DNA from 4 places in the Enterobacter sp. SA187 genome. Region 3 is predicted to be linked to each of the others. Evidence: predicted binding sites of a transcription regulator. Region 3 holds the regulator's gene; each other region holds the start of a gene.

Region 1 (8,030 bases), 1.2 Mb from region 3:
CTTTTTTCAGCGCGGCTTCCGCGCCCGATCTTCGAAAACATCCGTTTGAATAATTCAAAACGAAGGTTTACTTTAGCTAGTGCGCCTCGCCCTGCGGCGTGAACTTCAGCTCAATCAGCGCAATGGCTTTCTGAATGGCGCGGCGGGTCACCGGATCGGCGGCAGCCGGATGGGTGGTGAAATCGATGGTTTTCAGCTGCTGCGACATTTTCTCACGCACTTCAACCGGCGCGATAACGTCAATGATGTCGAGGATTTGTTTGATCACCAGCTGGCAGGCGACAACGTCAGATACCAGTTCTTGATCGGCACTCAGGGATTCAGACATGGAAGGCTCCTTTCAGTAAGGACGCCATAGTAGCGGGAAGCGCTGCGAAAAGGTAGTTTGCCCGGCCTGCACAGCGTACATCAGATATAAAAAAACCTGCCGCAGCAGGTTTTTTTATCAGAACATCGCGCCAGGCGGGACGTCTTTGAAAGTTTTGCAGTAGGTTTCAAAAATGCTTTTCAGGATCTTACGCAGTTTCATCTTTTGCTCCGGAGAAATTTGTTATGCAGGTGTTATGTTTCTGTGTGCACATAATATGACCTGCATCACAAAAATCAACCAGTTTGTGAAGCCCATCACATTAAAAAACGCATTGATATTTTAGTTTTGTTAAAAAATGCATGATAAATCCGTAAGTTACGGACATTTCATTTCTGTAAAAATTTAAAATTTTTTTTAAAATGGCAGACCAAAAATGAGTGACAGCACCCAACCGGAGGCCAGACGCGGCGTTTCTCCCGCCGCGCTGCTGGTCGCCGGGGCGTTTTTTATGGAGTTTCTCGACGGTACGGTGATCGCTACCGCCCTGCCGGACATGGCGGAAAGTTTCGGCGTCGATGCCGTCGATCTGAATATCGGTATCAGCGCCTATCTGATCACCCTGGCCGTGTTGATCCCGGCCAGCGGCTGGATCGCCGACCGCTTCGGCGCGCGTAAAGTCTTCGCCTCGGCGCTGGCGATCTTCACCCTCGCCTCGGTGTTCTGTGGCCTCGCGGTCAGCGTGGAGTGGTTTGTCGCCATGCGTATTTTACAGGGCATCGGCGGCGCGCTGATGGTGCCGGTCGGACGGCTGGCAGTATTGCGCACCACCCCCAAGCATCTGCTGATCACCGCCATCGCCACCCTTACCTGGCCCGCCCTGGTCGCGCCTATCATTGGCCCGCCGCTGGGTGGCTTTATTACCAGTTTCGCCAGCTGGCGGTGGATCTTCTTTATTAACGTACCGCTGGGGCTGATCGCCATTGCGCTGGCGCTGCGCATCATTCCGGATATTCGCGAGGAGGAGCGGCGGCCTTTCGATATGCCCGGTTTCCTCTCCACGGCTATTGCGATGGTCAGCCTGGTGTATGCCATGGAATTGCTGGGCGCGCAGCAGCCGCAGGGGTGGCTGACGGCGGCGATGTTGCTGCTGGGCGCGGGCACGCTGTTTTATGCGCTGCGCCATTTTCAGCGCGCCCGCTGGCCGATGATACGTCTCGATGCCATGCAGGTGCCGACCTTCCGCGTGACCATGTACGGCGGTTCGCTGTTTCGCGCCTCCATCAGCGCCGTGCCTTTTCTGTTACCGCTGATGTTTCAGGTGGGCTTTGGTATGGATGCCTTTCATGCCGGGCTGCTGGTGCTGGCGGTGTTTGTCGGCAATCTGACGATAAAACCCGTCACCACCCCGCTTATTCGCTGGCTGGGATTCAAAAAACTGCTGCTGATCAACGGCGCGCTCAATGTGCTGGCGCTGCTGGCCTGCGCCTTCCTGACGCCCACGACGCCGGTGTGGGTGATCCTGCTGGTGCTTTATCTCGGCGGCGTCTTTCGCTCGGTACAGTTTACCGGCGTCAGTACCCTGGCCTTTGCGGATGTACCTTCAGCGCAGATGAGTTACGCCAATACGCTGTTCAGCACCGCGACACAGCTGGCGGTGGGGCTGGGCATTACGCTGGGGGCGATTGGTATTCGTATCGGCGAACGGGTTGGCGACTGGCTCTCGCTGGGAGAGGTGCCGGGGATCAGTTTTCGCCTGGCATTCGTGGCGATCGCGCTGATTTGTCTGGTGGGCATGGCGGATACGCTGCGGCTGACGAAAGATGCCGGCAGTGCGGTGTCGAATAAAAAGGGATAAAAAAAGGCCAGCGAACGCTGGCCTTTCGGGATGTTATGCGAGCATTTCACGTACGAAGGCTTCGATCTCTTTATCCTGGCAGTTTTCGAAGAAACACTCCTGGAAACGCTGACCGGAAACGGCAGTTTTCACCAGCTCCGGATCGATGGCGCGCAGGGTGTCCAGATAGTTGTCTTTCACCACTGCCGCTTTCACCTGATTAAGGATCCCGGCGTTACGCACCTGCGGCTCTTTACGCTCCGGCGGATACCCTTCGCCTTTGCGGCCGGTGAAGGCTTTTTCGAAGATAAAGCGCACGTTCAGCTCTGCGCCCCAGCCAAAACCTTTAGCGAACGGCAACGCCAGCGCGTTACCGTTGTTGATCTGCGCGAACAGGAAAGCATCTGCCGGATCGATGCAGTAGCCGCAGTTCACGCCCGGATGGATATTCAGCGACATCAGCGCGCCCTGACCGGTGCCGCACCCGGCAATCACGAAATCAACGGCTTTAGAGTTCAGCAGGATGCTGGCCATGATGCCTAAGTGGATGTAGGTCAGGTGATGGTCATTCTCGTCGCTCATGCCGACGTTGAAAACCGGGAAGTTCTTCTCATCCGCGACGGTTTTCAGCTCTTTAAGGATAATGGCGTTTTTGGCAGCCTGGCTGTTTTCCATCATCAGTGCAATTTTCATTGTGTCTTCTCCTGAAGCGTTGCGGGATGTCCCGCCGTGAATAGCGAACGTTTTAGAAACCTTACTACTAAGCAAACATACTTTCAAATTTAGTGAAAAATCGTTTTAAAAAGTTGCGAGGTGCTCACAGTTTTTCCCGCTTCGCTGGCCGTTACAATTAGTAAGGCCAGAAAATCCGGCTATTCAGGCTATTGGCGGGAAAGAGAGGTTGTAGGATGAGAACATCGAAACTGAATCAGAGCGATACCATGAAGAGTATGCTTTTAGCCGCCGCAGTCCTGCTGCTGGCAGGATGCACCATCACTAAAGAGCCGCAGGTTAGCGAGGTCATTCAGACCACCGGTGTGGTACGACTGAATTTTAACGAAGCCATGCTGCAAAATGCGCGCTTTGATGAGTATACCACCCACGGCACCGCCACGCGTCAGTGCCAGCAAATGGGCTATGCCACCGCCGCCGCGTACGGTCAGCCGATCCGTACCTGTAGTGTATTCAGCGGTTCACTGTGCCTTAATGAAAAAATCACCCTGCAATACCAGTGTCAGGGGCTGGCGCTGTCGCCTGCCGCCACCGGCTATTATTAATCTTTACCACCTGCGTTATTACGCAGGTGGCGCTTATTTATAATAAAAAGAATTATTCTCAGGTAATTTAACCTTCACATCTAATGCGTATTATTCACATTACCATTCAAATTAATTATTCTATTTTACCTTTTGCAAATAATTAAATAACAAATTATAGTGGCGCCATTATTCATTGCGCACTCCCTGGAGCCGTATCATGCTTAAAGCAGAAATGATCGAAAAATTAAATGAGCAAATGAATCTGGAGCTTTACTCCTCTCTGCTTTATCAGCAGATGAGCGCCTGGTGCAGCTACCACAGCTTCGAAGGCGCGGCAGCCTTCCTGCGCCGCCACGCGCAGGAAGAGATGACCCACATGCAACGCCTGTTTGATTATCTGGCCGATACCGGCAGCCTGCCGTGTATTAATACTATTCCATCGCCGGTTGCGGAATATGCGTCTTTAGACGATCTGTTCCGTTCCACTTATGAACACGAACAGCTGATCACGCAAAAAATTAATGAACTGGCGCACGTGGCAATGACCACGCAGGATTATCCGACCTTTAATTTCCTGCAATGGTATGTGGCCGAACAGCACGAAGAAGAAAAATTATTTAAATCCGTTATCGATAAATTATCGCTGGCGGGTAAAAGCGGCGAAGGCTTGTATTTCATTGATAAAGAACTATCGACCCTCGACGCCCAAAAGTAATACTTCCGGCGGTGACACTGTCACCGCCTTAAACCTCTGTAAATATTAAATTACACCATCTGTAACGCCTGTTTGACGAGACTGTCATTTTCCCTTACTCTGCGCCGCATATTCGAATGTGCAATGGTTTATGGGCAGAGGAAAGCGTGAAGAATCGGACGCTGGGTAGTGTTTTTATCGTCGCGGGAACGACAATCGGGGCCGGTATGCTGGCGATGCCGCTGGCGGCGGCTGGGGTGGGATTTGGCGTGACCTTAGTGCTGCTGTTCGGCCTGTGGGCGCTGATGTGTTATACCGCCCTGCTGTTGCTTGAAGTGTATCAGCACGTCCCTGCCGATACCGGGCTGGGCTCCCTGGCGCGTCGCTACCTGGGCCGCTACGGTCAGTGGCTCACCGGTTTCAGTATGATGTTTCTGATGTATGCCCTTACCGCTGCCTATATGACAGGCGCGGGCGAACTGCTGGCGGCAAGCCTCGGCTCCTGGCTCGACATCACCGTTTCACCGGTCGCCGGTGTGCTGTTGTTTACCCTGATTGCGGGCGGCGTCGTCTGCGCGGGCACGTCGCTGGTTGATCTGTTTAACCGCTTTCTGTTCAGCGCCAAGATCCTCTTTCTGTTGATCATGCTGGCGCTGTTAATGCCGCACGTACACAAAATCAATCTGCTGACCCTGCCGCTGGAGAAAGCGCTGGCGCTGTCGGCAATCCCAGTAATTTTCACCTCCTTCGGTTTTCACGGCAGCGTGCCGAGCATCGTCAGCTATATGAATGGCAACATCCGTAAGCTGCGCACGGTATTTATTACCGGCAGCGCCATTCCGCTTGTGGCCTATATTTTCTGGCAACTGGCGACGCTGGGCAGCATCAACTCCTCCACCTTTATGGGTTTACTGGCGGATCAGGCCGGGCTGAACGGGTTATTACAGGCGCTGCGGGAAGTGGTCGCCTCACCGCACGTTGAACTGGCGGTGCATCTGTTCGCCGACCTGGCGCTGGCCACCTCCTTCCTGGGTGTGGCGCTGGGCCTGTTTGATTACCTGGCGGATCTGTTTAATCGTCGCAATAACGTTGCCGGACGTTTACAGACCGGGGCGATCACCTTCCTGCCGCCGCTGGCTTTTGCCCTTTTTTATCCGCGTGGGTTTGTGATGGCGCTGGGTTATGCCGGTGTGGCGCTTGCCGTGCTGGCGCTGCTGATCCCGTCGCTGCTGGCGTGGCAAAGTCGTAAGCATAATCCGCAGACGAGCTATCGCGTCAGCGGCGGCAAGCCTGCATTAGCGCTGGTGTTTTTGTGTGGGATCGCGGTGATTGCCGTGCAGTTCTGTATTGCAGCCGGTTTGCTGCCCGAGGTGGGTTAATAGCGCTTCTTTTATTGCCGGGTGGCGCAGCGCTTACCCGGCAAGCTGGTGCAAGTGACTATCAGTGCAGGCAGCACTGCTTGAATTTTTTACCGCTGCCGCATGGGCAAGGGTCGTTACGGCCCACTTTTTCACCGGCGGTGAACGGCTTCGCCACTTCAATTTCCTGCTGATTGTCGGCCCAGTAGTCATACAGCGCCAGCGCCGCAGGTTTAATCGCCTCGATGCTTTCTTCAAAGGCTTCCGGCGTCATCTGCTCCACACGTTCGAAGTTCTCTTCTTTACCGTGCAGTTCAATGGCCGCCAGCGCTGGCTTTAACGGATCCGGTAAGGATGACCAGTCGCTCAGGCTGACGCCGCGCAGATAACCGAAGCACCACTCTTCCACAATGGTCAGCTCCTGATCTTCCACGTCGCGCGTTCCAAACAGCGGTTCAAACTGTTCCGGATACTCGGCCAGACGATCGCCGATATCGTCCATATGCTGGAAAGCGAGCATCATGAAACGCTCCATCTCCTTTTCCGACGACCAGTTCGGCACCTTGTCAGCACCGCCCCACAGCGCCACCAGCCACTGGCTCGGCTCAACCGGCACCGGCGAGCTTAGTACCGCAGTGAGTAAGCCATCCAGCTCTGAGACATCCATAATGGACGCCTCCGTACCGTACTTCATCAGTACGTCTTCCAGCCATTCCAGCTCTTTCTCGTTCAGGGGTCCGGTTTTCATTGTGCATATTCCTCGGTGAGGTGCGAAATACGCACCATAAAAAAGAAATTTTACCACAGGTGAGTAGCAAAATTATTGGCGATGCAGAGGTAACTGTGTTCTCCTTTCTACCCTGCACACACGGTTATGCCGATCGGTTTAAGGATCTCACACTATGTTCAACAGACACAGCCACCATTCCGCGGAATTCTGGCGCGATCCGGCGATGGAGCATGTAGAGACCCGTCGCGCCTGTCATAGCCGGGCGTGTTATAAGTCGCACAGTCATCCCACCTTTTCTATTGGCGCAGTGGATGCGGGCGGAAGTCATTTTACCGGCGTGTCAGGTGGCCCTTCTGCATTGCATCCCGGCATGATGGTGTTCATTCCGGCGGGCTGTGTTCACGCCTGTAATCCCCTGCCTAATGATTGCTGGAGCTATCAGATGCTGCATCTTGATGCCGCCTGGCTACGCCAGTTACTGGCAGAAACTGGTCCTTCCTCAGCAGGCCTTATTCGCGAAAATGAAATTCGCCTCACGGATAACCAGACGGTCTATGCCCGGTTTTGCCAGCTTAATGACACCCTCTTTTCAGCAGCCACTACGGAAGACAAAAATGCCGCGCTAATAGAATTTATCGGTGACTGCGCCTGTGAGAATGATCGGGTGGAAACTTTCGCCGCACAGCTACCCCAGGGCAACGGGGCACTGGCGCGGGTGATCAGCCAGTTGCAGGAAATCGAAACGCCCGCCCCTGCCGCTTGAAGATTTGGCGAAAATCGCCGATATGAGTCGGTATCAGCTTATCAGAGCTTTTCGTGCCGTCACCGGTATGACGCCGCACGCTTATCAGCTCAACAGGCGCGTGAATCAGGCGCGCCAGTGGCTGCAGTCAGGCAGTGAAATTACCGATATAGCATACCGACTGGGTTTTGCGGATCAAAGCCATTTTCAGCGCGTATTTAAGGCGCATACCGGCGTCACGCCAGGCTGTTATCGGGCCTGAGTCCCTGCAATTTTATTCAATACAATCATCCTGTCAGCCTGCACCCTGTAGGAAAAATTTCTTAGAGGGTGATGGCATGATGCAACAATTTCTTCTGGTGGCAACCGCACATTTTCTGGCGCTACTTTCCCCCGGCCCGGACTTCTTTCTGGTTGCGCGTACCTCAATTAAAGCGGGCTGGCGTCATGCCGCCTTTGTCTGTCTGGGAATAGCCGTCGCAAACGGGGTGTTTATTCTCGCGGCCTTCAGCGGGATCACGCTTTTCCGCTCGGGCAGCGCAGGGTTTATCGCCATTCAGCTCGCTGGCTGTGGCTATTTGCTGTATGTCGGCCAGCTTTTTATTCGTTTTGCTGGCGCAAGCTCCCTCACCGGACACAAGATGACTCCGGAAGCCGCTTTGACAGAGAAGACTGATCTCACAGATCGCTGGCGTGAATTCGGTATGGGCTTTATGTCGGGCATTCTCAATCCTAAAAATGCGCTCTTTTATGTCAGCCTGGCGACGTTAATCGGCGGTGCCGGTACTGCGCCCGGACTGAAAGTTGTCTATGGCGTGTGGATGTTCAGCGTTGTGCTGTTGTGGGATTTGCTGGTGGCGATCTTTATCGGGAATGATGCAGTGCTGCGCACTTTTTCGAAAGTGTTACCCGCTGTGGAGCGGATTTCGGGGGTGATCCTGATTTGTCTGGCACTGAGCGTTATTGTGATCAACGTGCTGCAACTGTCACGATAAGTTAGTGGGATGAGAGCAATCAGGTCAGAAACGGCAAATTTCAGGCATAAAAAAACCACCCGAAGGTGGCTTACACGACACTGCTTATCATTGATTTTATTCGATGTT
Region 2 (8,030 bases), 1.3 Mb from region 3:
GACGGCAACCACCGGCACGTCAGCCCAGTGACCGATCACATTGCCGGGATGGGTGGGGGTGCCAAGCCAGGCGGCGGGTACGCCCGCCCAGTCGAGCAGCGTCTCGTCCCAGCTGTCGGTGTGAATGTTTACCAGCTGCGTGGTGGTGGCGTTGGTGTATTCCCAGTTGAGCTGGCCGGTCAGCCGGAAGCTGAAATAGTCGGGGATGAGCAGCGCATGGGCGACGCGCGCCATCAGTTCCGGCTGCTGTTCGCTTAACGCTTTAAACTGATAGAGCGTGTTGAAGGGTAAAAACTGAATGCCGCTGCGACGATAAATATCGGTTTTACCGGGCTGCGCTAACGCCCGCGCCATTACGCCATCGGTGCGGCTGTCGCGGTAGGAAACCGGCAGACCGACACGCTCGCCCTGCGCATCAATCAGCACGTAATCCACGCCCCAGGTATCTATGCCGATGCTGTCGATGGCGATGCCCTGCTGACGGACTTTATCCAGCCCGCAGCGGATTTCCGCTTCCAGGCTGTCGATATCCCAGCACTCGGTGCCGTCAATTTTTTGCAGACAGTTACTGAAGCGATGAATTTCGCGAAGCGTAAGGGTACGCGGCTCAACGTCGAAGCGGGCGAGCATTACGCGCCCGCTTGATGCGCCTAAATCGACTGCGACGCAATGGCGAAAAGTCATGGAGCGATCCTCTGGTGAGTCATTGCCGCCAGTCTAAAAAAGGGCCAGCAGGATCACCTTCTTGCCAGTGACAGGCCCAAACCGCCGCTGGCAAGAAACCAAAGATGAACGTGAGAGAGTTCACAATTTCCACTTATCAGCGGTTTTTCAGCCGCTGTGACCGCCGCCGCATTTCCTGAACTTTCCGACAGTTTCTTGAAAAATCGACAGGCTTTGCGCGCTTTGCTGTCAAAAATTCAAGGTGAGAACAGAGGGCGTTAATTACTATATTGAGAACGTTTCTCATCGACAGGGGTTGCTATGACCGTATTACACAGCGTGGACTTTTTTCCATCAGGTTATACGCCTGTTGCTATTGAACCCCGGCTGCCCCAGGCGGCATTCCCGGAACATCATCATGATTTTCATGAGATTGTGATCGTCGAGCACGGCACCGGTATTCACGTCTTCAATGGTCAGCCCTACACCATCAGCGGCGGCACCGTGTGCTTTGTACGCGATCATGACCGGCATCTCTATGAGCACACCGATAATCTGTGCCTGACCAATGTGCTGTACCGCTCCCCGGACGCGTTCCAGTTCTTATCCGGCTTAAACCAGTTACTGCCGCAGGAGCAGGACGGGCACTATCCGTCTCACTGGCGCGTGAATCAGGGCGTATTGCAACAGATCCGCCAGATTGTCGGGCAGATGGAAACGGCGGATGAGGGCAAGGATACGGCGGCGCTGGCGAACCGTGAGATCCTCTTTATGCAGTTGCTGGTGCTGTTGCGTCGCAGCAGCCAGATGGAAGGGGCGGCGAATAACGATGCGCGCCTGAATCAGTTGATGTCGTGGCTGGAAGATCATTTTGCGGAAGAGGTGTGCTGGGAGTCGCTGGCGGATCAGTTCTCGCTGTCGCTGCGCACCCTGCACCGTCAGCTCAAGCAGTACACCGGTATGACGCCGCAGCGCTATCTGAATCGCCTGCGGCTGATCAAAGCGCGACATTTATTGCGCCACAGCGACCATAGCGTCACTGACATCGCTTTTCGCTGCGGTTTCGGCGACAGTAACCACTTTTCAACGCTTTTTCGCCGGGAGTTCGACTGGTCGCCGCGCGATATCCGCCAGGGGCGCGACACGCTTTTACAGTAGCTGCGCGTAACGAGAGATTTATCACCGTATTTTCGCCAGAAAACAGCTAATAATGAAAGGTTAATCGCTGTTGAGGTGACCTTGTGGCAGGCCAGTTAATTCTTCGCAAAGCCGATTTTTTTGCCCGTACCGGACAGGCGGTGGCGGTGGCGGATCGCTACCCGCAAAACGTCTTTGCGGAGCATTCCCACGAGTTTAATGAACTGGTGCTGGTGTGGCGCGGCAACGGGCTGCACATTCTGAACGACCGGCCTTACCGCATCACCCGCGGCGATCTGTTCTATATCCGCGCCGAAGATCGCCACTCTTACGCCTCGGTGAACGACCTGGTGCTGCAAAATATTATCTACTGCCCGGAGCGCCTGACGCTGGCGCTGGACTGGGCGGCGCATATTCCGGGGCTACAGGGCCGTGAGCAGTCGCCCTACTGGCGGCTTGGCAGCACCGGCATGACGCAGGCGCGGCAGGTGATCACCCAGCTGGAGCAGGAGAGCGCCAGAACGGACGAGCTGGCGAACCCGCTGGCGGAGGCGCTGTTCGCGCAGCTGATCCTGACGCTTAAACGGCATCGCTACGCCACGGATAACCTGTCGGCTACCGCCAGCGAGGCGCTGCTCGACAGGCTCATCACGGCGCTGGCAGGCAGCCTGAACCGGGCCTTTGCGCTGGAGACGTTCTGCGAGCAAAACCAGTGCAGCGAACGCGCGCTGCGGCAGCAATTCCGCACCCAGACCGGCATGACCATCAACAACTATCTGCGCCAGCTGCGCATCTGCCACGCGCAGTATTTGCTGCAACATACGGAACTGTTAATCGGCGAAATCGCCATGTGCTGCGGCTTCGAAGACAGCAACTATTTCTCGGTGGTGTTTACCCGTGAAACGGGCGCGACGCCAAGCCAGTGGCGGCAACGCTTAGCGCCAAAATTGACAGTGTCATAACGAAAAGTTATAACCACACAGAAACTACGGCATTGATAAACATTTTCAATACCAGTTAATTAACTATAATGAACCAACTGCTTACGCGGCGTTAACACTTCAGCCGCCCGACAATAATGGAGATGAATATGAGTTATACACTGCCATCCCTGCCATACGCATACGACGCTTTAGAACCGCATTTCGATAAGCAGACGATGGAAATCCATCACACCAAACACCACCAGACCTACGTAAACAACGCTAACGCAGCGCTGGAAAGTCTGCCTGAATTCGCTAACCTGCCGGTTGAAGAGCTGATCACCAAACTGGATCAGCTGCCGGCAGACAAAAAAACCGTACTGCGTAACAACGCGGGCGGTCACGCTAACCACAGCCTGTTCTGGAAAGGCCTGAAAACCGGTACCACCCTGCAGGGCGACCTGAAAGCGGCTATCGAACGTGATTTCGGCTCTGTTGAGAAATTCAAAGAAGAGTTCGAGAAAGCGGCTGCCACCCGTTTCGGCTCCGGCTGGGCGTGGCTGGTACTGAAAGGCGACAAACTGGCTGTAGTCTCTACTGCAAACCAGGACAGCCCGCTGATGGGTGAAGCAATTTCTGGCGCATCCGGCTTCCCGATCCTGGGTCTGGACGTGTGGGAACACGCTTACTACCTGAAATATCAGAACAAACGCCCGGATTACATCAAGGCGTTCTGGGAAGTGGTTAACTGGGACGAAGCAGCGGCACGTTTCGCGGCTAAAAAATAAGTCCTGCTCACCTTCTGGTGAATCTGTCCAGCCCCTGTCGGTAAGCCGACGGGGGCTTTTTTTTGCCCGCTACAGGCCGAAAACCTCGTCGATGGCACGCGTCTGCGCGACGTTCAGCGTGCCGCCCGCGTTACGCGATGTCGTTCCGCAATAACCAAATTTGCGCGCCACCACGGTTTTAATGGTGGTGACAAAATCATCGCCGATGGCGTAAATCGCCGACAGCTTGCCAATCTCCTGCTGAACCTGCTGTAAAGTTTGCAGATCGCCCCGGGCGAAGGCTTCACGCGCGCGGACGAACAGCTCCGGCACAATGTTATTCAGCCCGGAAATCACCCCGGCGCCGCCTGCCAGCTTGTTGGGAATAAAATACTCGTCGTAGCCGGAGAGTACGGCAAAATCCTCCCGTACCGCCCGGGTGGCGAGGATCATATTGCGGGTGTGCGACTGGCAGTCCACGGTGTCTTTGATCCCGGCGAAGTCAGGGAATTCTGCCACCAGCGTGGCGATAAGCTCCGGCGTCAGATCACAGCCGGTACGCGCCGGAAAGTTATAGGCGAACCATTTGCCGGTCAGCTGCTGCCCGAGCGCGCGGTAGTAGCTGAGCAGCTGCGCAGATGTCTGTCCGTAGTAGTAGGGCGGCAGGATCATCACCGCGTCGTAGCCCGCGTCAAAGGACGCCTGCGCCATACGCAGTATATCGCTCACGCAAGTGGAGGAGACGTTTGCCACCATCGGCAGCGACGACATGGCCCGTGCTTCGCGGATCAGCGACAGCCGCTCTTCCAGCGTAAAGGAAGCGAATTCGCCGATGCTGCCCATCAGCAGAATCACGTCGATTCTGGCGTCGGTCAGGCGGGCGAGATGCTGGCGCAGGCCGTTAAAATCTATCTTGCCGTCGGTTTCCATCGGCGTAATGGACGGGCACCAGACGCCCGTAAAGCGTGCATCACTGGACATGTTGTTGACTCCTTGAATGTGAAATGGCGTTTCAGAAGTTAGCTAAGTGATAGCACGGCTTGCAGCATTTCACGCCAGTGGTGTACTTTTTTTGCGCGCTGATGCCGCAAAAATATTGTATTTGGCGGCGTTTCCGGCCAGCCTGAAGCGCAGTGGAATTATGACAAAGGGAGACGATATGCAATATCCGATGGAGGTATTTTCCGGCAAGGTGCGCGATTATCCGGGCAGCCGCCCGAGCGCCATTGCGAAAGTGCAGGTGGATGGCGAACTGACGCTTACGGAACGCGGCCTGAAAGATGACCAGCAGGCGGAGAAAAAGATCCACGGCGGCCCCGACCGTGCGTTATGCCACTATCCGCGGGAACATTACGCCCAATGGGCGCGGGATTTCCCGGACCAGGCGGCGCTCTTTGTCGCCCCGGCCTTTGGCGAGAATCTGTCGACCGTCGGGCTGACGGAGAAGAACGTGTATATCGGCGATATTTTCCGCTGGGGCGAGGCGCTGATCCAGGTGACGCAGCCGCGCTCGCCGTGCTTTAAGCTCAATTTCCACTTCGGCATTCCCAATATGGCGACGCTGATGCAGGATCGCGGTCACACCGGCTGGCTGTACCGTATCGTGGCGGGCGGGAAGGTGTTCAGCGATGCGCCGCTGGAGCTGGTATCCCGTTGCAGCGAGATCAGCGTCCATGAGGCGGGTGTCATTGCCTGGCATACGCCGTTCGACGATGAGCAGTATCATCGCCTGCTGTCAGCGGCAGGGCTGTCGGTGAGCTGGGCAAGAACCATGCAGAAACGGCGGATTAGCGGCAAAATCGAAGACAGTTCGCGGCGGTTGCGCGGGTAACCGGCGTTGCCCTCTCCCGGTGAAGGAGAGGGCGCTACATCAGGCTCGCTTGCTATACAACGGCAGCCAGAGGGTCAGGCGCAGGCCGCCTAACGGGCTGTCGTCGGCTTTCACCCAGCCGCGGTGCTGCTGGATGGCGGTTTCCACAATCGCCAGGCCCAGCCCTGTGCCGCCGGACTCGCGATCGCGGGCCTCGTCGGTGCGGTAGAACGGCCGAAAAATCTGCTCGCGATCTGCCGGGCTGACGCCCGGACCGTCATCATCCACGTGAATGGTGATGCCGTCTTTATCCACCGCAAATCCCACTTCAATCTGCGTGTGTGAATAACGCAGCGCATTACGCACGATGTTTTCCAGCGCGCTTTCCAGCGCGTTCGGGTTGCCGTACAGCGGCCATGGCCCTGGCGGGAAGGTCACCGTCAACGTCTTGCCCATCTGTTCGGCTTCAAAGGCGGCGTTGTCCAGCACCTCGCTCCACAGCTGATTCGCTTTCATGGTTTCGCTGACCAGCGCGTTTTTCTGCTGATTGCGCGACATCACCAGCAGGTCGTTGATCATGCTGTCGAGCCGCTGCGCTTCGGTTTCGATGCGCTCCAGCTCTTTGCTTTCACCACTGCGACGGCGCAGCAGGGCGGTGCCCAGTTGCAGACGCGTCAGCGGGGTGCGCAGTTCATGCGAAATATCAGAAAGCAGGCGTTGCTGCGAGGTCATCATGCGTTCCAGGGCCGTCACCATCTGGTTAAAGCTGGCCCCGGCGGCGAGGAATTCCTGCGGCCCCGCTTCCAGTTCCGGATGCTGACGCAGGTTACCCTGCGCCACTTCATCGGCAGCATTTTTCAGCTTACGCGCCGGTTTGGCGAGACTCCACGCCAGCCATAACAGCAATGGCGAACTGACCAGCATGGTGACAATCAGCAGTAATAACGGGCGGTCAAAAAGCAGGTTAATAAAGTCTGACTGCGAGCTGCTGGCCGGACGAATGAGATAGAGCTGGTAATTATCTTCCCCATCCCTGATGGAAAATGGCCCTACCAGCTCTACCCGACCGTACTTTTTCTTCTGCGGGTGGTCGGAGTTATCCGCCTGCCCGATGAAGTTACGAATGATCTGCATTTCGCTGCGTTCTGCGCCAATCACGCGCCCTTCGCTGGTCACCAGCAGCAGGCGTTGACCCGGCGGCGCCCATTTGTCGATCGCGCGGAATAATCTGCGCCACCACATCAGGTCGTTCGGCGGATCATTGGCCAGTTCCGCTTCGACATGCTGTTCGATCATCACGCCCTGGCGCTGTTCGCTGTCGAGCAACTCCGTCATCTGACGGGAGTCCAGCTTCGGCACCATCAGTACCAGCATCAGCACCAGTGCCAGCGTTAACCAGAAAATGGCAAAGATGCGCGCAGTCAAACTTCCAATCATGAAGCAGAAACCATCAGATAGCCGCGACCACGCAGGGTTTTAAACCACGGATGTCCGTCTTTGCGTTCCGGCAATTTACGGCGCAGGTTGGAAATGTGCATATCGATGGCGCGATCGAACGGCGTTAAGCGCTTACCCAGCACTTCCTGGCTCAGATGTTCACGGGAAACGACCTGGCCCAGATGCTGCGCCAGCAGATAAAGCAGCGTGAATTCGGTGCCGGTAAGTTCCAGCGACTGTCCATCAAAGCTGGCTTCCTGACGGCCTGGATTGAGGCTTAAGGCGTCGACTTCTAAAGTAGGGGAACCGTTATCGCTGTTTTGCTGCTGCTCGCTCCAGTGTGAACGGCGCAGGATGGCGCGGATGCGCGCAACCAGCTCACGGTCGTTGAAGGGTTTAGGCAGATAATCGTCCGCGCCCAGCTCAAGGCCAAGTACGCGATCCAGTTCGCTGCCGCGTGCAGTCAACATAATAACGGGCGTCTGGTGTGTCTGGCGAAGCTCTTTAAGTGTATCAATACCGTTTTTCTTCGGCATCATCACGTCGAGCAAAAGTAAATCGATACTGTCGTCAAGGAGGTCGAGCGCTTGTTCCCCATCATGGGCAACCAACACGTCAAAGCCTTCCATGTCGAGCAGTTCCTTTAACAGGGATGTAAGCTCTCGGTCATCATCAACTAACAGGATTTTATTCATTGTTTAAATACCTCCGAGGCAGAAATTACGTCATCAAGGCGCGCTAATCCATGACTTTACGTTGTTTTACACCCCCTGACGCTAGTTTTCAGCCTGAACCGTACACTGGCTCTCGTTGAATCGCGAAACAAAAGATTTTGGGAGTAAGTGATGCGCAATGTTACCGCTGCCGTCATGGCCTCAAGCCTGGCATTCAGTGCAGTCAGCCAGGCAACTGGAGACGTAACAGGCGATAACTGGCATCCAGCAGATGGACTTACTCAGCGTAGCAGCCAGAGCCACATGTTTGACGGTATTAGTTTAACCGAACATCAGCGACAGCAGTTACGCGATCTCATGCAGCGGGCACGGCACGACCAACCCCCTGTCAACGTGAGCGACGTGGAGACAATGCACAACCTTGTCACCGCACAAAAATTTGATGAAAGCGCTGTGCGCGCTCAGGCAGAAAAAATGGCACAAGAACAGGTTGTTCGCCAGGTCGAAATGGCCAGGGTTCGCAACCAGATGTACCACCTGCTAACGCCGGAGCAGCAAGCGGTTTTACATAAGAAACACGATCAGCGAATGAAACAACTGCGCGACGTCGCGCAAATGC
Region 3 (8,030 bases):
GTTCACCGGATGAATCCGGCAACAGCGACAACTTACAGGCGCTGATTAACATCTCCACCGAGCCTATGGAGATTGAGGGTCTCGGCAACGTTACCGTCGGCAACGCCTGCTCGACGCTGATCAGCAATATCGGTATTTACAGCCGCCAGAACCAGACGGAGGCGCAGTCTGCCGGCAACGTTTACAACGAAGCGCAGAACCAGCAGATGAGCGTCAGCGGCGTCAGCATGGATGAGGAGGCCGTTAACCTCATCACCTATACCCAGATTTATCAGGCCAACCTGAAAGTGATTTCTACCGGTGCGGAGATTTTTGATTCCGTACTTGAGATGTTCTGAGCAACCGGAAACGACAGACTATGCGCGTAAGCACTCAACAATCCTACAGCACCATGACCACCCGCTTCACTAACCTGTCGGCGCAGCTGGAGCATGTGGTGACGCAGATGGCCACCGGGCAACGCATTATATTGCCGTCAGATGACCCCATTGCCGCAGCAAGGATCACCCAGCTCGATCGCCAGCAGGCGGCCATCGAACAGTATCAGAGCAATATCAACAGCGTCTCAGCCAGTATGAGCCAGCAGGAGAGCGTGCTGGACGGCGTCAACAACAGCCTGCTGGCGATCCGCGATGACTTGCTGGCAGCGGCCAACGGCACCAATACCGCCGAATCCCTGGCGGGTTACGGCCAGGAGATCCAGTCGCTGACCGAATCTATGGTGGCGGCGCTCAACTATCAGGATGAAGACGGTCACTATATTTTTGGCGGCACGGTGAACGACACCCCGCCCATCACCTATGACGATACCGATGGCGACGGGGAAGGGGATGAATACGTCTATCACGGCAATATGAATCACCGCACCGCCACCGTCTCGAACGGCGTGGTGATGGACACTAACGTCTCGGTGGGGGAGATTTTTGGTCAGGGGCTGGCGCTTTTCAACACCCTTGATGACCTCGCGAAGGAGATGCAGGATCCCACGGTCGATCCCGTGGCGATGCAGGATGATATTTCCCATGCTATCAACGTGATTGATGAAAGCGCCGACTCGCTGAACACCGCCATCGCCAGCCTCGGCGAGCGGCAGAACACTATGAGTATGCTGAGCGACGCCCAGACCGGCATTTCCGATGCCAATGCCGATTTGATTGGTCAGCTTGGCGATCTGGATTACGGCCCGGCCAGCATCACCTTTACCGGACTGGAAATGGCCATGGAAGCCACCATGAAGACTTACTCGAAAGTGAGTGAGCTGAACCTTTTTAGCGTTATTTAACGACTTCCACGCCCAGGATCATCATGCAGGTTGGTTTACAAACTTCAACGCATACCCGTACCGGCGGACTGACGTCTGCCGTTCGTCAGCCGGGCGTCGTGCGCACCGCGCCCGTCAGCGATAAAGCGCCGTCTGGCGACTACCCGGCGTCGCCGCTCATCGCCACCCGTCCGCAGCGCTACAGCGTACAGCTTAACGATCAGCTCACCACGTTACAGCAGGCGGATCACTGGCTGGGGCAACTGGAGCGCGCGCTGGTGGATTATCGCCACGGCGGGCAGCGGGATCCGGCGACCGTGCAGTCGCTGCTCGACGGTCGTCTGGCGCTGACCGGCGGCGCGGTGGACCGGGAACTGCAACCGGTGCTACAGGGGCAGGCGCAGGTGCGCTTTCATGCGCCGCAGCTGAGCCAGGCGCTGGCGGCGGATGGCCCGCAGAAACTGCTGTTCAGCGTACAGCACGGGCGGAAAACCCTGCTGTCCGGGCTAAATATTAACGGCGACGGCGATGCCGGGCAGCGGGCGACGAAAATCAGCACCGCATTACGCCGCGTCGGCGTGCAGCCCCTGAAAGGACAGGAGGGCTTTACTGCCAGTGAGCAGCACTGGGCGCAGCTGCAAAACAGCTTCGCCGTGCAGCGGGAAGGGGCGGGGCAGAAAATCGCCATTGCGGTGGCGGCGCATCCGGCGCAGACGGAAACCCTTGCCGCCGCGCTCCCCAGCGGGCAGCAGGCGCAGCGCGTGGTGCAGGAGACGCTCAGTCAGGTAAGCGCACAGCGTCAGCAGCTGGCGCTCCAGCAGGAGAAAGTCCGCCAGCGTATTGATGATATGTCGCGTTTTGCGCAGTCGCAGAGTGCGGTGGAGGCCTCCGCGCGGCTGGCGGGAACCCTGGATGCGGCCAGCCATAATTATGAGGTGCTGGCGCAGGCGATTAACGGCCAGGCGAATCTGTCGAAGCTGACGGTGCGCAGCCTGCTGGATTAACGTTTCGGGCAGGGCTGCCCGTCAGGTTGCAGCAGGCCTTTTTCGGTGATCAACATGGTGGCGCTGTCCTGATTAAACAGCAGCTGGCGAGCGTCGCCCAGCGGCACGCTCACACTTTGCAGATCGTTATCATTGATAAAGCCCAGCACCGGGAACAGCGTGGCGTCCGTGCCGGTGACATGAGCATTCTGCAGACGTAAAAACGATTCGCCGCTCTGCTCGCCGCCGGGGGCGGTACAGGCGATCAGCTGCATCTGCAGGGCAAAAGCCTCATCCCCTGGCCGGGTCAGGACCAGGCGCGCTCCCCGCTCCGCGGGGGCGGTGGTCAGGTTATAAACCGCGTGTTCAGCCGTTGCCAGATCGTAAATCCCGACCTGGGTGCGGGCAATAACGGGCGCGGCCTGAAGGCTACCGGCGAGACCGGCGAGCAGCAGACCCGCGATAACATTACGAACAGGCAGGCATTTCATTAAGCGTGCGCTCCGTTTCCTTGTGAATTAATTGACCCAGTTTTTTAACATCCTGTTGCCAGCTGCGAATTTCCATTAACAACTGATATTCTTTACCGCACTGATTTTGCACCAGCAGGATCACCGACATTTTTTGTACCGCCCCGTAATAATAAATCGTCAGCGTTGCCTTATGCGCCGTAAGCAGCATATTGATGCCTTCCAGCGACTCCGCAATATGCGACGACAATACCGCGCCTGATGTATTCACCCCCGTGCGGTGCAGTCGAAATAATTTAATTTTGTCATTTTGCGGCGACAGCTCTTCTTTAATCGACAGACGGGAAGTGGCAAGCGGCGCAGAATTCTGCCCCCCGGGATAAATCAGCCAGATAAGCCCGCAGCCAAGCAGCAGCAACAGCGCCGCCAGGGCGATCAGGCGGGGTTTATTGCGCGGCGCAGGCGCGCTGGCGGGCGGGGCATCCGTCACGTCGGCAACCGGTTCAGGATTGGGCTGAGTCAGGGGCTGGGGCGCAGGGAGCGGCTCATCCGGTAACAGGACGATAAAGTCTTTGTTCAGCAGATAGCCTTTTTTCGGGATGGTTTTGATGATCTCCTGTACCCGGCCATCGTCCCCCAGCGCCACCCGCAGAGCATAGACAGCGGTCAGCAGGCTGTTATTTCCGACGACGCGGTTTTTCCATACCTCGCTCATCAGAAAATCACGCGACACCACCTCCCCGGCATGATTAACCAGCGTTTCGAGCATAATAAAATGGAATTCGCCGAGGCGGCGGATCTCCCCCGTTTCCCGGTGTACCAGACCGTTTAACGACGGTTCAACTTTCCAGTTATTAACAATGATCTGCATAGTAATCTGTTAATAAATTGGTGAGTAATAATTTATTTTTCACAACGTAAGATTCCACTTAGCCGCAGGGAGGGTAAATGTATCGGATGATTATCACCCCATCAATCTAAGAATAGTCTTAACTCATAAATTAATAATTAATTAATTTCTAAGCTAACGGATTGATAAAGCTTGCCGTCAGCGCCTGGGGGTATTAACGTCGCTGGTAATTGTAGACGATCGGCCCGCAAAGGCCGTCGCGACTGGCAAGTTTGATTAATGTAATGAGGTCATCATGTTTAAAGCCATTCAGATCGATAAAGCGGAAGGACAGTATTCGGCATCCCTGGTGGAGCTGGACGAGCAGGCGTTGCCGGACGGGGACGTCACCGTCGCGGTGGAATACTCCTCCATTAACTATAAAGATGCGCTGGCTATTACCGGTCGCGGCCCGATTGTGCGCCAGTTCCCTATGGTGCCGGGTATTGATTTCGCCGGTACCGTAATCGCCAGCGACAGCGCGGCGTTTGCCGTGGGCGACCGCGTGCTGCTGACCGGCTGGGGCGTGGGCGAGCGTCACTGGGGCGGACTGGCAGGCAAGGCGCGGGTCAAAAGCGAATGGCTGACGAAAATGCCGTCCGGCGCGGATGCAAAACAGGTGATGGCTATCGGTACGGCGGGCTTTACCGCCATGCTGTGCGTGCAGGCGGTACTGGATCACGGCGTGAAGCCGGAAGACGGCCCGGTGCTGGTGACCGGCGCGGGCGGCGGCGTGGGCAGCTGCGCGGTGATCATTCTGTCTGCCATGGGCTATCAGGTGGTGGCGTCGACCGGGCGTCCGCAGGAAGCCGGATGGATGCGCGAACAGCTGGGGGCCAGCGACATTATTAACCGTGATGAGCTGAGCGCGCCGGGTAAACCCCTGCAGAAAGAGCGCTGGGCGGCGGCGATTGATACCGTCGGCAGCCATACGCTGAGCAACGTCTGCGCCAGCGTCCGTTATGACGGCATAGTCGCGGCGTGCGGCATGGCGCAGGGCATGGATCTCCCGGCGACAGTGGCGCCTTTCATCCTGCGCGGCGTCACGCTGCGCGGTATCGACAGCGTGATGGTGAGCAGCGAAAAACGTCCGGCGATCTGGGAGAAAGCCTGTCAGTATTTAACGCCTGCGGCGCTGGAAAAACTGAGCGCTACTTATCCGCTGAGCGATGCCATTGACGTGGCGGAAAAACTGCTGAACGGGCAGATCCGTGGCCGTGCGGTGATTGAGATTTAATTCTGGCGGGGTTGCCGGGTGGCGCTGACGCTTACCCGGCCTACAATATAACGTAGGCCCGGCAAGCTTGCGCCGCCGGGCAATTTGCAGCAACGTTATTTGCGAATATCGTGCGCGGTGTCGTTTTCGCGGCAATCGCCTTCGGCGCAGTGGCCGTAGAGGTAAAGGCTGTGGTTGGTCAGGCGGATCCCGTGCTGAGCGGCGATTTCACGCTGACGTAATTCAATGGAGTCATCGCTGAACTCAATAACCTTGCCGCAGTCGAGGCAGATCAGGTGATCGTGGTGATGCTGCTGCGTCAGTTCAAAAACAGATTTACCGCCTTCGAAATTATGACGGGTCACAATACCGGCGTCATCGAACTGGTTAAGTACACGGTAGACCGTCGCCAGGCCAATCTCTTCGCCCATGTCGATCAGTCGTTTGTATAAATCTTCCGCACTGACATGGTGGTTGTCAGGTCCCTGGAGTACCTCAAGGATCTTTAACCGAGGAAGCGTGACTTTCAGGCCAGCCTTCTTTAGTGCGGTGTTATTGTCAGTCATGCGGAATCTGTCCTGTAGCTAAACGATTCACTTCCAAATGGAAGTTAATGAGAATGACGTTGAGTTAATGCGTCTCATTATAGAACTGCCATGTCTAAATGAAAACTGCAAGTCCTCAAGCAAAGTATGCGTATAAAACGTGGTGTCACTAACAAACCCGTAAGCAATCACGTTCAATCAGGGGATATTGTACAGGTATGCGTGCGAAAGTTAAAAAATTGTAGCAATTATTTTGATTGGTTATATCTATTAATGCGGCGCAGCCAACAGGTTACGCCGCACAAAAATCAGGCGTTGATGATCTCATCTAAATGAAGTTCTTCAGAAATCTGCTTCACCCATTTTTCCACGCGCTCAGCGGTCAGTTCCGGCTGGCGGTCTTCATCAATGGCCAGACCGACGAAGTGGTCGTCGTCCGCCAGACCTTTGGAGGCTTCGAAATGGTAGCCCGCGGTCGGCCAGTGACCGACGATAGTCGCGCCGCGCGGCTCGATGATGTCGCGGATGGTGCCCAGCGCATCGCAGAAATATTCCGCGTAGTCTTCCTGGTCGCCACAGCCGAACAGGGCGACTAATTTGCCGTTGAAATCGACCTCTTCCAGCGTCGGGAAGAAATCGTCCCAGTCGCACTGCGCTTCACCATAGTACCAGGTCGGGATGCCCAGCAGCAGAATATCGTAACCTTCGAGATCTTCTTTGCTGCTTTTGGCGATGTCATGCACGTCCGCAACATCTTTACCAAGCTGCTTTTGGATCATTTTCGCGATATTTTCGGTATTACCCGTGTCGCTGCCGAAAAAAATGCCTGTGATTGCCATGAGTAAAATAACCTCTTGAAACTTAATGATATGGTGGTGGCGCAATGCCCACGGATAAGGGCAATCATAGCAGAACAGAGAAGGACGCGGAAACTGCAAACGCCTCAGACTGCACTCTGTGCTACATGAAAGTGATATTTAGCGGGATTTTCAGACTATCCCCTGGCCGCGCAGCAGCGCGAGCTGAGCCATTAAAAGCTCCTCAATCAGTTCGCTACGGCTGATGTCACGATCCTCGGCCAGTTCATTTAAGGCTTCGACGGCGTCCGCGTTTAGTTTTAGCTCGACGCGTTTGAGGCCACGAACCTTATCGCGTTTCAGCTGATTCCGCTTATTAATGCGCAACTGTTCGTCACGCGAATGCGGATTCGTTTTCGGTCGTCCTGGGCGACGATCATTCGCGAACAGATCGAGTGTCGTGCGGTCCGTTTGTTCTTTAGCCATGATTTTGAGTGACGTCGGGGGAAAAACAAGCTGCCTGGTGGAGGCCCTGCGCAATTAGCGCGCCATCATACATCAGGGAGAGGGGCACGCCAACGACCGGGCGCGTCGCGGCGCTCGGTCGCCGGGTTTTTAATCAACTGGCATTATCAGCAAGATAGCGACGGATCGCCCGCAGTACGGCATCGGGTTTTTCCGCATGCACCCAGTGCCCGGCACCGGCGACCACATGCGCCCGCGCCTGCGGGAATTGCGCCAGCAGCGCATCACGGTACGCATCGGTCACGTAAGGGGAGTTGCCGCCGCGAATAAACAGGGCCGGTTTATCGAAGGCGGGGACGGTTTTCCAGCCGATGATGTTCTCATACTGATCCCAGAGTACCGGCACGTTAAAGCGCCACCCGCCGTCGGCCCAGGATTTAAGCAGAAACTGGATCACGCCTTCTTCGTCCAGATGCTCGCGCATCACGGCGGCGGCCTGCTGGCGGGTGCTCACCCCGGCATCGGTAACGGCATTGATGGCGGTAAAAATCTCGTCGTGGCGGCGCACCGGATAAGCGACCGGCGCCATATCAATCGCCACCAGCCTGTCGATGCGTTCGGGGGCCAGCGCGGTCAGCGCCATCACCGCTTTACCGCCCATGGAGTGACCAATAAAGGTGGCTTTTTCGATCCCTGATTCGTCAAGGGTATCCAGCAGATCCTGCGCCATCGCCGGGTAGGTCATTTCAGGCGAACGCGGGGAAAGACCGTGGTTGCGCATATCCACCTGTACCACATCGTGGTCGTTAATCAGGTCGCGGGCTAAGATCCCGAGGTTGTCCAGGCTGCCAAACAGACCGTGAACAAGGACGATGGGAGAATTGTTGTGCGATTGTTGTGCAGTTTGCGCGCGGGTATTCAATTTCATGGCAAAGTTCTTTTTTTCGCTCTCTCAGGTTAGGGTATCATGTTGACCATTCTGCCGCCCGGCTGCAAGGGATCATCTTTATCTGACTTTTGCGTCAGAAAAGCCTGGCCGCTATCCGCTGTTGAGATTTGCCCCTATAATCTCAATGACTTGTATTCAGAAAAGTGACCTCACTGGATTAAGATGAAAACGATCGAAGTTGATGATGAACTCTACACCTACATTGCCAGCCACACGAAACACATTGGCGAGAGTGCATCCGACATTTTAAGGCGCATGCTGAAGTTTTCTGCCGCCGCGCAGTCTGCGGCCCCTGTGACCAAAGCCGCGCCGGCTGCCGCTGTCAGCCCTGCCCCTGATGTCGTATCCAACCCGGTAAAAGATAAAGTCCGCGCCATGCGTGAACTGCTGCTGTCTGACGAATATGCCGATCAGAAGCGCGCGGTTAATCGTTTTATGCTGGTGCTGTCTACACT
Region 4 (8,030 bases), 1.3 Mb from region 3:
ATCGAAGTGGGCGCAACCTACTACTTCAACAAAAACATGTCCACCTATGTTGATTACAAAATCAACATGCTGGATGAAGATGACAGCTTCTACAAAGATAACGGCATCGCCACTGATGACGTAGTCGGCGTTGGTCTGACTTACCAGTTCTGATAACCGCTTGTGCTAAAGCCCGCCCCTGTGCGGGCTTTTTTTATGGCCGCAATTTGAGAATAAAGCGGTAGCAAGATAGGTGCGGGGAGACTACTATCCGGGTTCAGCAGGAATAAAGGATTTTCTCAACGGGACGTCGGTCACTGAAACGAAACGGGATAAGTGATTGAATAATGGCGGAGAGAGGGGGATTTGAACCCCCGGTAGAGTTGCCCCTACTCCAGTTTTCGAGACTGGTCCGTTCAGCCGCTCCGGCATCTCTCCGTTCTGATGGTTGCCATCATGCCAGGTTCTTTGGCATTTTAACAGACCCTGTCCCTGCAATTGTGTTCAAGTGACGAGTTTGCGAGCAAAGCGATGATTAAATGGCCCTGGAAAGCAAATGAAACGGCACGGACTCTGGCGCTCCCCTGGGAAAATGCGCTTGCCGTCCCGATGTTATCGACTCTGACCCCGGAGGAACAAAACCGGCTGGTTCAGCTTGCCGATCGCTTTTTGCAGCAAAAACGCCTGGTCGCGCTGCAGGGGCTGGAGCTGGATGAGCTGAAAAGCTGTCGTATCGCCCTGCTCTTCTGCTTACCGGTGCTGGAACTGGGCATCGAATGGCTCGACGGTTTTCACGAAGTGCTGATCTATCCTGCGCCTTTTGTGGTGGACGACGAATGGGAAGATGACATCGGGCTGGTGCACAGTCAGCGCATGGTGCAGTCAGGGCAGAGCTGGCAGCAGGGGCCGGTGATCTTAAACTGGCTCGACATTCAGGATTCGTTCGACACCTCCGGCTTTAACCTGATTATTCATGAAGTGGCGCATAAGCTGGATACGCGCAACGGCGACCGCGCCAGCGGCGTGCCGCTGATCCCCCTGCGCGAAGTGGCTGGCTGGGAGCATGATCTGCACGCCGCCATGAACAACATTCAGGATGAGATCGACCTGGTGGGCGAAAGCGCGGCCAGCATTGATGCCTACGCAGCCACCGATCCCGCAGAATGTTTCGCCGTGCTGTCGGAGTATTTCTTCAGCGCGCCTGAGCTGTTCGCTCCGCGTTTCCCGGCGCTGTGGCAGCGTTTCTGCCAGTTTTACCGTCAGGATCCGCTGGCACGGCTGCGCGGCAATAGTACTGCTGTTAACGATGAACCGCCTTATGTTCACTGAAACAGCAATTTGAGCTAATATTCGCCAGTTGAATCAGCAAGTTAAATTTGCTGTTGACACAAATATCGGGGGCCAGTAGTATTCGCCCCGTTCACACGATTCCTCTGTAGTTCAGTCGGTAGAACGGCGGACTGTTAATCCGTATGTCACTGGTTCGAGTCCAGTCAGAGGAGCCAAATTCGAGAGCCCCGCTCAGGGAAACCTGAGCGGGGTTTTTGCATTTCCGCCGCAGCCAATTCCTTGTTTTTCATTTTCTTGCCGTCGCACGCAAAAAATTCACAAAATCTAACAATTCATATTGCTAATGATAACCATTATCGGCAAAATTCTTATTCTCAAAAAATAAATGTTCCCTTTCGTGCTGATTTTATTGATCTAATTCCGGCGTGATGCCGCCTGGCGTTCACGCGGATTATGTATAAAAACTAAGGAATGATAATGAACACCTGCAAAAAGACGCTCTGGGCGCTTAACCCGCTATTTCTGGCTATGATAACGCCCGCGCTGGCACAGCAAACCAGTGAACAGGATATGGTGGTATCCGCCAGTCGCACTCATCGCACCGTAGCCGAAATGGCGCAAACCACCTGGGTTATTGAAGGCGCAGAGCTTGAACAGCAGGTTAAAGGCGGCAAAGAGCTGAAAGACGCGCTGTCGCAGCTGATCCCTGGCATGGATGTCAGCAGCCAGGGCCGCACGAATTACGGCATGAATATGCGTGGCCGCGCAATTGTGGTACTGATTGACGGCGTGCGCCTGAACTCCTCGCGCACCGACAGCCGCCAGCTGGACGCCATCGATCCGTTCAACATCAAGCATATCGAAGTGATCTCCGGCTCCACCTCCCTTTACGGCGGCGGCAGTACTGGCGGGCTTATCAATATCGTCACCAAAAAAGGCCAGCCGGACACGCAGGTGGAATTTGAAGCCGGCAGCAAAACCGGATTTAACAGCAGTAAAGATCATGATGAGCGGGTGGCAAGCGCCATCTCCGGCGGAAACGACAAAATTTCCGGGCGCATGGCTGTGGCTTACCAGAAGTTTGGCGGCTGGTATGACGGTAACGGCGATGCCACGCTGCTGGACAATACCCAGACCGGCTTGCAGTATTCCGATCGTCTGGATGTGACGGGCACCGGCACGCTGGCAATTGATGATACACAGCAATTGCAGGTCGTCAGCCAGTACTATAAAAGCCAGGGCGATGAAGACTACGGCCTGTTCCTCGGGGAGAATTTCTCGGCGGTAACGGGTAACGGTAAAGCTTATGCCAGTAAAGGTCTGAATTCGGACCGTATTCCGGGTACCGAACGCCACCTGATCAGCATGCAGTACTCGAATACGGATTTCCTCGGCCAGGAGCTGGTGGGCCAGGTTTATTATCGCGATGAATCCCTGACCTTTTATCCGTTCCCGACTGTCGCAGGCGGCGCGGTGACCAGCCTCTCCTCCTCGCAGCAGGATACCGATCAGTACGGCGCAAAACTGACGCTGAACAGCAAACCGCTGGACGGCCTGCAGCTGACTTATGGGCTCGATGCCGATCACGAGCGCTTTACCTCCAACCAGATGTTCTTCGATCTGGCTAAATCCAGCGCCTCCGGCGGTCTGAATAACCAGAGCATCTATACCACCGGGCGCTATCCGGGCTATGAGATCACCAACCTAGCCGCCTTCCTGCAATCCAGCTACGACGTCAACGATCTGGTTACCCTGAGCGGCGGCGTGCGTTACCAGAAAACGCGTAATGCCATTGATGATTTCATCGGTTACACGCAGCAGCAGGCGATTGCCAAAGGCACGGCCCGCTCGGCTGACGACATCCCTGGCGGCACCACCGACTATGACAACTTCCTGTATAACGCCGGGATCCTGTTGCATCTGACCGAACGCCAGCAGGCGTGGGTGAACTTCTCCCAGGGCGTGGAATTACCGGATCCAGGGAAATACTACGGCAACGGCACCTACCGCCTGGTCAACGGCCACTATCGTCTGCTGAACAGCGTCAACGTCGGACAATCGAAACTCCAGGGGATCAAAGTGGATTCCTACGAGCTGGGCTGGCGCTATACCGGCGATGCCCTGCGCACCCAGTTGGCCGCCTATTATTCCCTGTCGGATAAATCCATCTCCATTAACCGCAGCGACATGACCATTAACGTCGATGACGATAAGCGCCGTATTTACGGTGTGGAAGGGGCGGTGGATTACTTTATTCCGGAAACGGACTGGAGCACCGGCGTGAACTTTAACGTGCTGAAATCCGAAACCCGCGTTGACGGCAAATGGGATAAGTGGGATGTGAGTTACGCCAGCCCGTCAAAAGCCACTGCTTATGTCGGCTGGGCGCCGGATCCCTGGAGCCTGCGTGTACAGACTACGCAGTCCTTTGATGTTAGCGATGCAAATGGCAATAAAATCGACGGCTACAACACCGTTGATCTGATCGGCGGCTATGCCTTACCGGTGGGGAACCTGGCGTTCAGCATTGAGAACCTGCTTGATAAGGATTACACCACCGTCTGGGGCCAGCGCGCGCAGATGCTCTACAGCCCGACTTATGGCGCATCCTCCCTCTATGAATACAAAGGTCGTGGACGCACCTTTGGTGTGAATTATTCCGTCCAGTTTTAAGTCCTGAACCCGCTGCCCGGCTTCTGCCGGGCAGATCACCCTTCGCTAAATCTGATAATCAATCGCCACGTCGTCCGGCTCCATCGCCTGACGTTTGATCTCATCCAGCGACAGCCCGGCATTACACAGTTCGATAAAGCGCCAGACATAGTTGCGCTGCAGCTGGCCGCGCTTCAGCCCCAGCCAGACCGTATTGGCGTCAAACAGATGACGGGTATCCAGACGCACCAGGCCGCCGGATTCGAGACCGTCGCCGGACTGCTCCGCCACCAGGCCAATGCCCAGCCCCAGCTCCACATAGGTGCGGATCACATCGGAGTCCTGCGCACTCAGCACAATATCCGGCGCCAGCCCTTTGCGCATAAAGGCTTCGTCGATACGCGAACGTCCGGTGATCCCCTGACGATAGGTGATAATCGGCCAGCGGGCGATCTCCTCCAGCGTTAACGGATTGACGGTATTTAACGGATGATCCACCGGCAGCAGCAGATTGTGATGCCAGCGGAACCAGGGGAAGGCCACCAGCGCCGGATCGTTGCTCAGCCGCTCACTGGCGATACCGATATCCGCCCCGCCATTGTGCAGCAGAGTTTCAATTTCCTGCGGCGTACCCTGGATCAGTTCCAGACGCACTTCCGGAAACAGGGCGCGGAAAGATTTGATCACCGGCGGCAGGCTGTAACGCGCCTGGGTGTGAGTGGTGGCGATGGTCAGCACGCCGGTGGCATCGTTGGTGAAGAGATCCGCCAGCCGCCGCACATTGCTGGCCTCGTTAAGAATGCGCTCGGCAATGACCAGCAGTGCCTTACCCGGCTCGGTCATGCCCAGCAATCGCTTGCCGCGCCGGATGAAAATCTCAATCCCTAACTCTTCTTCCAGTTCGCGGATATGACGGCTGACGCCCGACTGCGAGGTGTAAAGCATATTGGCGACTTCGGTGAGATTGAAATCCCGCCGCGCCGCTTCACGGATTATTTTAAGTTGCTGGAAATTCACCCTTCTCTCCCGGCCTTCAGACATAACGCTATTGTTAGAGTCTGAAGGCCGGGGTAACAAATAATAAAAACCTGCATCTTATGTCGAAAAGGAATAACCCTAGCCCACCAGCAGCAGCTCACGCGCCTCCAGCGACGGACGGCTGACCAGCGACATTAAGATCTCTTTCACGGCCTGGGCCTGCGGCGACAGCGGCCCGCGTGCGGAGCAGTTCAGTGACAGCGGCAGGCTCATGGAGGGCGAGGTGATCCGCGCCATCCAGCCGTTAGTGGCTTCGCACAGGGAACGGGCAGCGGATTCCGGCAACACGGTGCCGCCCATCCCGCTGGCAATGGCGGCGGTCAGCGTGCCGATGGACTCGATCTCGCCGATAATTTTCGCCGTCAGGCGGCGCAGGGAAAAAGCTTCATCAACACGCAGGCGCACCGCGCTGTAATCCCGCGGCAGGAATAGATTCATGTCCGCCACCGCCGCCAGATCAACGCTCTGACCCGGACAATCGCGGGTACCCACGAGGTAAAGATCTTCTTTCAGCAGCGGCTGGCTGGTGATGCCCGCGCCCGGCGCGCGCTCATACAGCACCGCCATATCCAGCTGACCGCTCAGCAGTTTGTCATTCAGCGACATGCCGCTGTTTTCATGCAGATAGACGGTGACGTCCGGCAACTCCATACGCACCGCCTGCAATAACGGCATGGTGATGGACGAGGCCGCCGTGCCCGGCGCAAGGCCGATCGACACCTGGCCGCGCAGCGTCTGGCCGACATTATGCACCGCCAGCTGCGCCTGCTCGCACTGACGCAGAATGGTGCGCGCATGCGCATAGAGAATTTTGCCCGCTTCCGTTGGCGTGACGCCTCGTTTGGTACGGATCAGCAACTGCTGATCCAGTTCCCCTTCAAGGGTGGCAACTTGCTGGCTCAGGGCGGGCTGCGCGATATGCAGGACTTCTGCGGCCTGAGTCAGGCTGCCAATGTCGACGATTTTCACGAAGTATTTCAGTCGTCTAAAGTTCATATTGCCTCCGGTACGGAATAACAGTGCCACGCTGGCAGTCATCATGTCGGAGGAGTTGCAAGATGCTTGCCAGTTTTGGCAAAGCCTCTCTGGTCGCTCGTAACCCACCAGATAATAAGAGATTCTGATTACCCGCTACGTTTTCATCACTGAAACAGCGGTTTGAAAGCGTTCCATCAGGAGGCACCCCTGCACTGTACTGGTGCACGAATACGGGTTTCGGTGAGGAAATCAGCGGATTGCTGAATTTGTCAGCAAACGGTTGTCGACAGGCAATCCACCCTTTGACAAGCCCGGATCGCGCCGCTACTATTCGCCCCGTTCACACGATTCCTCTGTAGTTCAGTCGGTAGAACGGCGGACTGTTAATCCGTATGTCACTGGTTCGAGTCCAGTCAGAGGAGCCATATTTAAGAAGCCCGCTTTTTAGCGGGCTTTTTGCTTTCTGTTAGTTACGATCCTGTCAGCGCCCGCTTCGGGATTAGCCAGCCAACACCCCCGTCAGGCAATGTTTTATATGTGCGCAGGCGATAAGCCGCCTGCGCTGCGGCCTGGAATGCTTATTCGCGCACGATAGCTCCTGCATCCTTTTTGATTGCCGGCCCCTCTTTCACTTCCAGGGTCAGCCCCCGGGTTTCCAGCTCTGCATTGCGAATGCGTAGCCCCTGAACGGCTTCAATATTCACATTACTGAAATGGAATCCGCTCAGCGGCGCTTCCGGCGTACCTATGATAAAGGCAGCCGCTTTGCTGTCTCCGGTGGATATTAAATTCTCCACTGTGATATTGCGAAAGTGCGGCGTTTTGTGTTTGTCGAAGGGTTGTTTCGGATCGCTGTCCGGCGGATAAATCTGCTCGCCAAGGGTAAATCCGCCCGCCTTAAGCAGCTTCGTAACTTCCGCTTCGACAATAGGCGCTGCTTTATAGTACGCAGAGAAGACCAGCGGCACCTCGACATCATGCATGGTGGTATTGCGGTAAATAATATTTTTTACCTCACCGCCCTTCCCGCGCGGGCTTTTAATACGGATGCCATACATCGAACCTTCGAAGGTATTATTTTCCACCAGCACCTTATTCACGCCGCCTGCGCTTTCACTGCCGATGGAAATGCCGCGCCCCTGTTTCAGGGTATTGTTGGCAATATAGATATTCTCCACCACGCCGTCCGGGAAACGCGGATCGGCTTTTTCCGCTTTAATGGCAATATGATCGTCATTGCAGTCGATGTAATTATTGGTGATGCGGACATTCTGACTGTCGATAGGATCAATGGCATCCGTATTGGGAGCATGCCAGGGTGAAAGAATGCGCGTACCGTTAATATCCACATCGTGCGCATAGCGGGTCACTATATGGAAGCTTGGCGAATGCGTCAGGGTGACGCCGTCAATCAGCACATTGTTCGAGCGCGTAATATAGATCAACCGTGGCCGGTCAGTGCCGCCCTTTTTCCCGGTAGCGCGAATATTTTCCCGCCAGCGCTCCCACCATACCGCCCCCTGACCATCAATTGTCCCCTCGCCGACAATCGCCACATTTTGGGCATCTGCAATACTGATAAACGGCAGCCAGCCGTTTTCCGCTTCAGCATATTTCGTTTTATTACCGGCGCGATAAGCGGCCTCTTCCGTAGAAGCCACCAGCGTGGCGTCTTTCTCAAGTTTCAGCTGGATATTATTCTTCAGAAAAAGCGGATTGGTTAAGAAATTGCCTTTCGGTATCAGTACCGTTCCGCCGCCTGCTGCCGCACAGTCATCAATGGCTTTCTGTATGGCATCGGTATTAAGCGCGATCTGTAAACGGTGGCCTTCAGCGCCATATTCAGTGACGTTGCAGACCTTATCGGGAAATTTTACCGCGCTTGCCGCCTGCGCAGCATGAAGCGGTAAGATGCCCGCCACCGCAGCGACGGCCCACAGAGGCAGAGTACGAGGAGACATAGTGTTGTCCTTTTTATCTTATGGTGAGTTGTTTTGTAAAATTAGCACCACTGTTTCTTTTTATTGAGTGTGGGGATCACGCTTTATCGCTTGTCGTTCTTTTGCCAGAAATCAGGGTTGATTTTTTGTGCA

What was found. Region 3 encodes Fur, which represses iron uptake genes when iron is present. Its sites were predicted from a motif close to ATAATAATGAGAACNACTATCAA; they were not measured.
Region 1: the regulator Fur is predicted to act here: its motif matches at 3,461-3,483, upstream of ftnA (non-heme ferritin).
Region 2: the regulator Fur is predicted to act here: its motif matches at 2,795-2,817, upstream of sodA (superoxide dismutase [Mn]).
Region 4: the regulator Fur is predicted to act here: its motif matches at 1,607-1,629, upstream of BMF08_RS18255 (TonB-dependent siderophore receptor).

What each region holds. Positions count from the first base shown of each region.
Region 1 is NZ_CP019113.1:3,728,330-3,736,359, forward strand. Features, by position in the region: gene BMF08_RS17920 (DUF2766 family protein) at 77-328, opposite strand; gene azuC (stress response protein AzuC) at 446-529, opposite strand; gene BMF08_RS17930 (MFS transporter) at 744-2,165, shown strand; gene BMF08_RS17935 (RpiB/LacA/LacB family sugar-phosphate isomerase) at 2,199-2,837, opposite strand; gene yecR (YecR family lipoprotein) at 3,086-3,421, shown strand; gene ftnA (non-heme ferritin) at 3,621-4,118, shown strand; gene tyrP (tyrosine transporter TyrP) at 4,265-5,476, shown strand; gene BMF08_RS17955 (YecA/YgfB family protein) at 5,538-6,203, opposite strand; gene BMF08_RS17960 (AraC family ligand binding domain-containing protein) at 6,358-6,948, shown strand; gene BMF08_RS21495 (helix-turn-helix transcriptional regulator) at 6,971-7,189, shown strand; gene BMF08_RS17965 (LysE family translocator) at 7,266-7,922, shown strand.
Region 2 is NZ_CP019113.1:1,235,667-1,243,696, forward strand. Features, by position in the region: gene rhaB (rhamnulokinase) at 1-684, opposite strand, end outside; gene rhaS (HTH-type transcriptional activator RhaS) at 985-1,821, shown strand; gene rhaR (HTH-type transcriptional activator RhaR) at 1,905-2,762, shown strand; gene sodA (superoxide dismutase [Mn]) at 2,891-3,511, shown strand; gene BMF08_RS06020 (dihydrodipicolinate synthase family protein) at 3,581-4,471, opposite strand; gene yiiM (6-hydroxyaminopurine reductase) at 4,650-5,321, shown strand; gene cpxA (envelope stress sensor histidine kinase CpxA) at 5,361-6,737, opposite strand; gene cpxR (envelope stress response regulator transcription factor CpxR) at 6,734-7,432, opposite strand; gene cpxP (cell-envelope stress modulator CpxP) at 7,583-8,030, shown strand, end outside.
Region 3 is NZ_CP019113.1:2,516,466-2,524,495, forward strand. Features, by position in the region: gene flgK (flagellar hook-associated protein FlgK) at 1-338, shown strand, start outside; gene flgL (flagellar hook-associated protein FlgL) at 359-1,282, shown strand; gene BMF08_RS12040 (hypothetical protein) at 1,306-2,265, shown strand; gene BMF08_RS12045 (hypothetical protein) at 2,262-2,735, opposite strand; gene BMF08_RS12050 (winged helix-turn-helix domain-containing protein) at 2,713-3,585, opposite strand; gene acuI (acrylyl-CoA reductase (NADPH)) at 3,860-4,840, shown strand; gene fur (ferric iron uptake transcriptional regulator) at 4,936-5,385, opposite strand; gene fldA (flavodoxin FldA) at 5,673-6,203, opposite strand; gene ybfE (LexA regulated protein) at 6,354-6,647, opposite strand; gene ybfF (esterase) at 6,781-7,554, opposite strand; gene seqA (replication initiation negative regulator SeqA) at 7,738-8,030, shown strand, end outside.
Region 4 is NZ_CP019113.1:3,785,212-3,793,241, forward strand. Features, by position in the region: gene ompC (porin OmpC) at 1-153, shown strand, start outside; tRNA gene BMF08_RS18240 (tRNA-Ser) at 328-417, opposite strand; gene mtfA (DgsA anti-repressor MtfA) at 511-1,308, shown strand; tRNA gene BMF08_RS18250 (tRNA-Asn) at 1,409-1,484, shown strand; gene BMF08_RS18255 (TonB-dependent siderophore receptor) at 1,747-3,942, shown strand; gene cbl (HTH-type transcriptional regulator Cbl) at 3,988-4,938, opposite strand; gene nac (nitrogen assimilation transcriptional regulator NAC) at 5,038-5,955, opposite strand; tRNA gene BMF08_RS18270 (tRNA-Asn) at 6,287-6,362, shown strand; gene BMF08_RS18275 (glycoside hydrolase family 28 protein) at 6,516-7,898, opposite strand.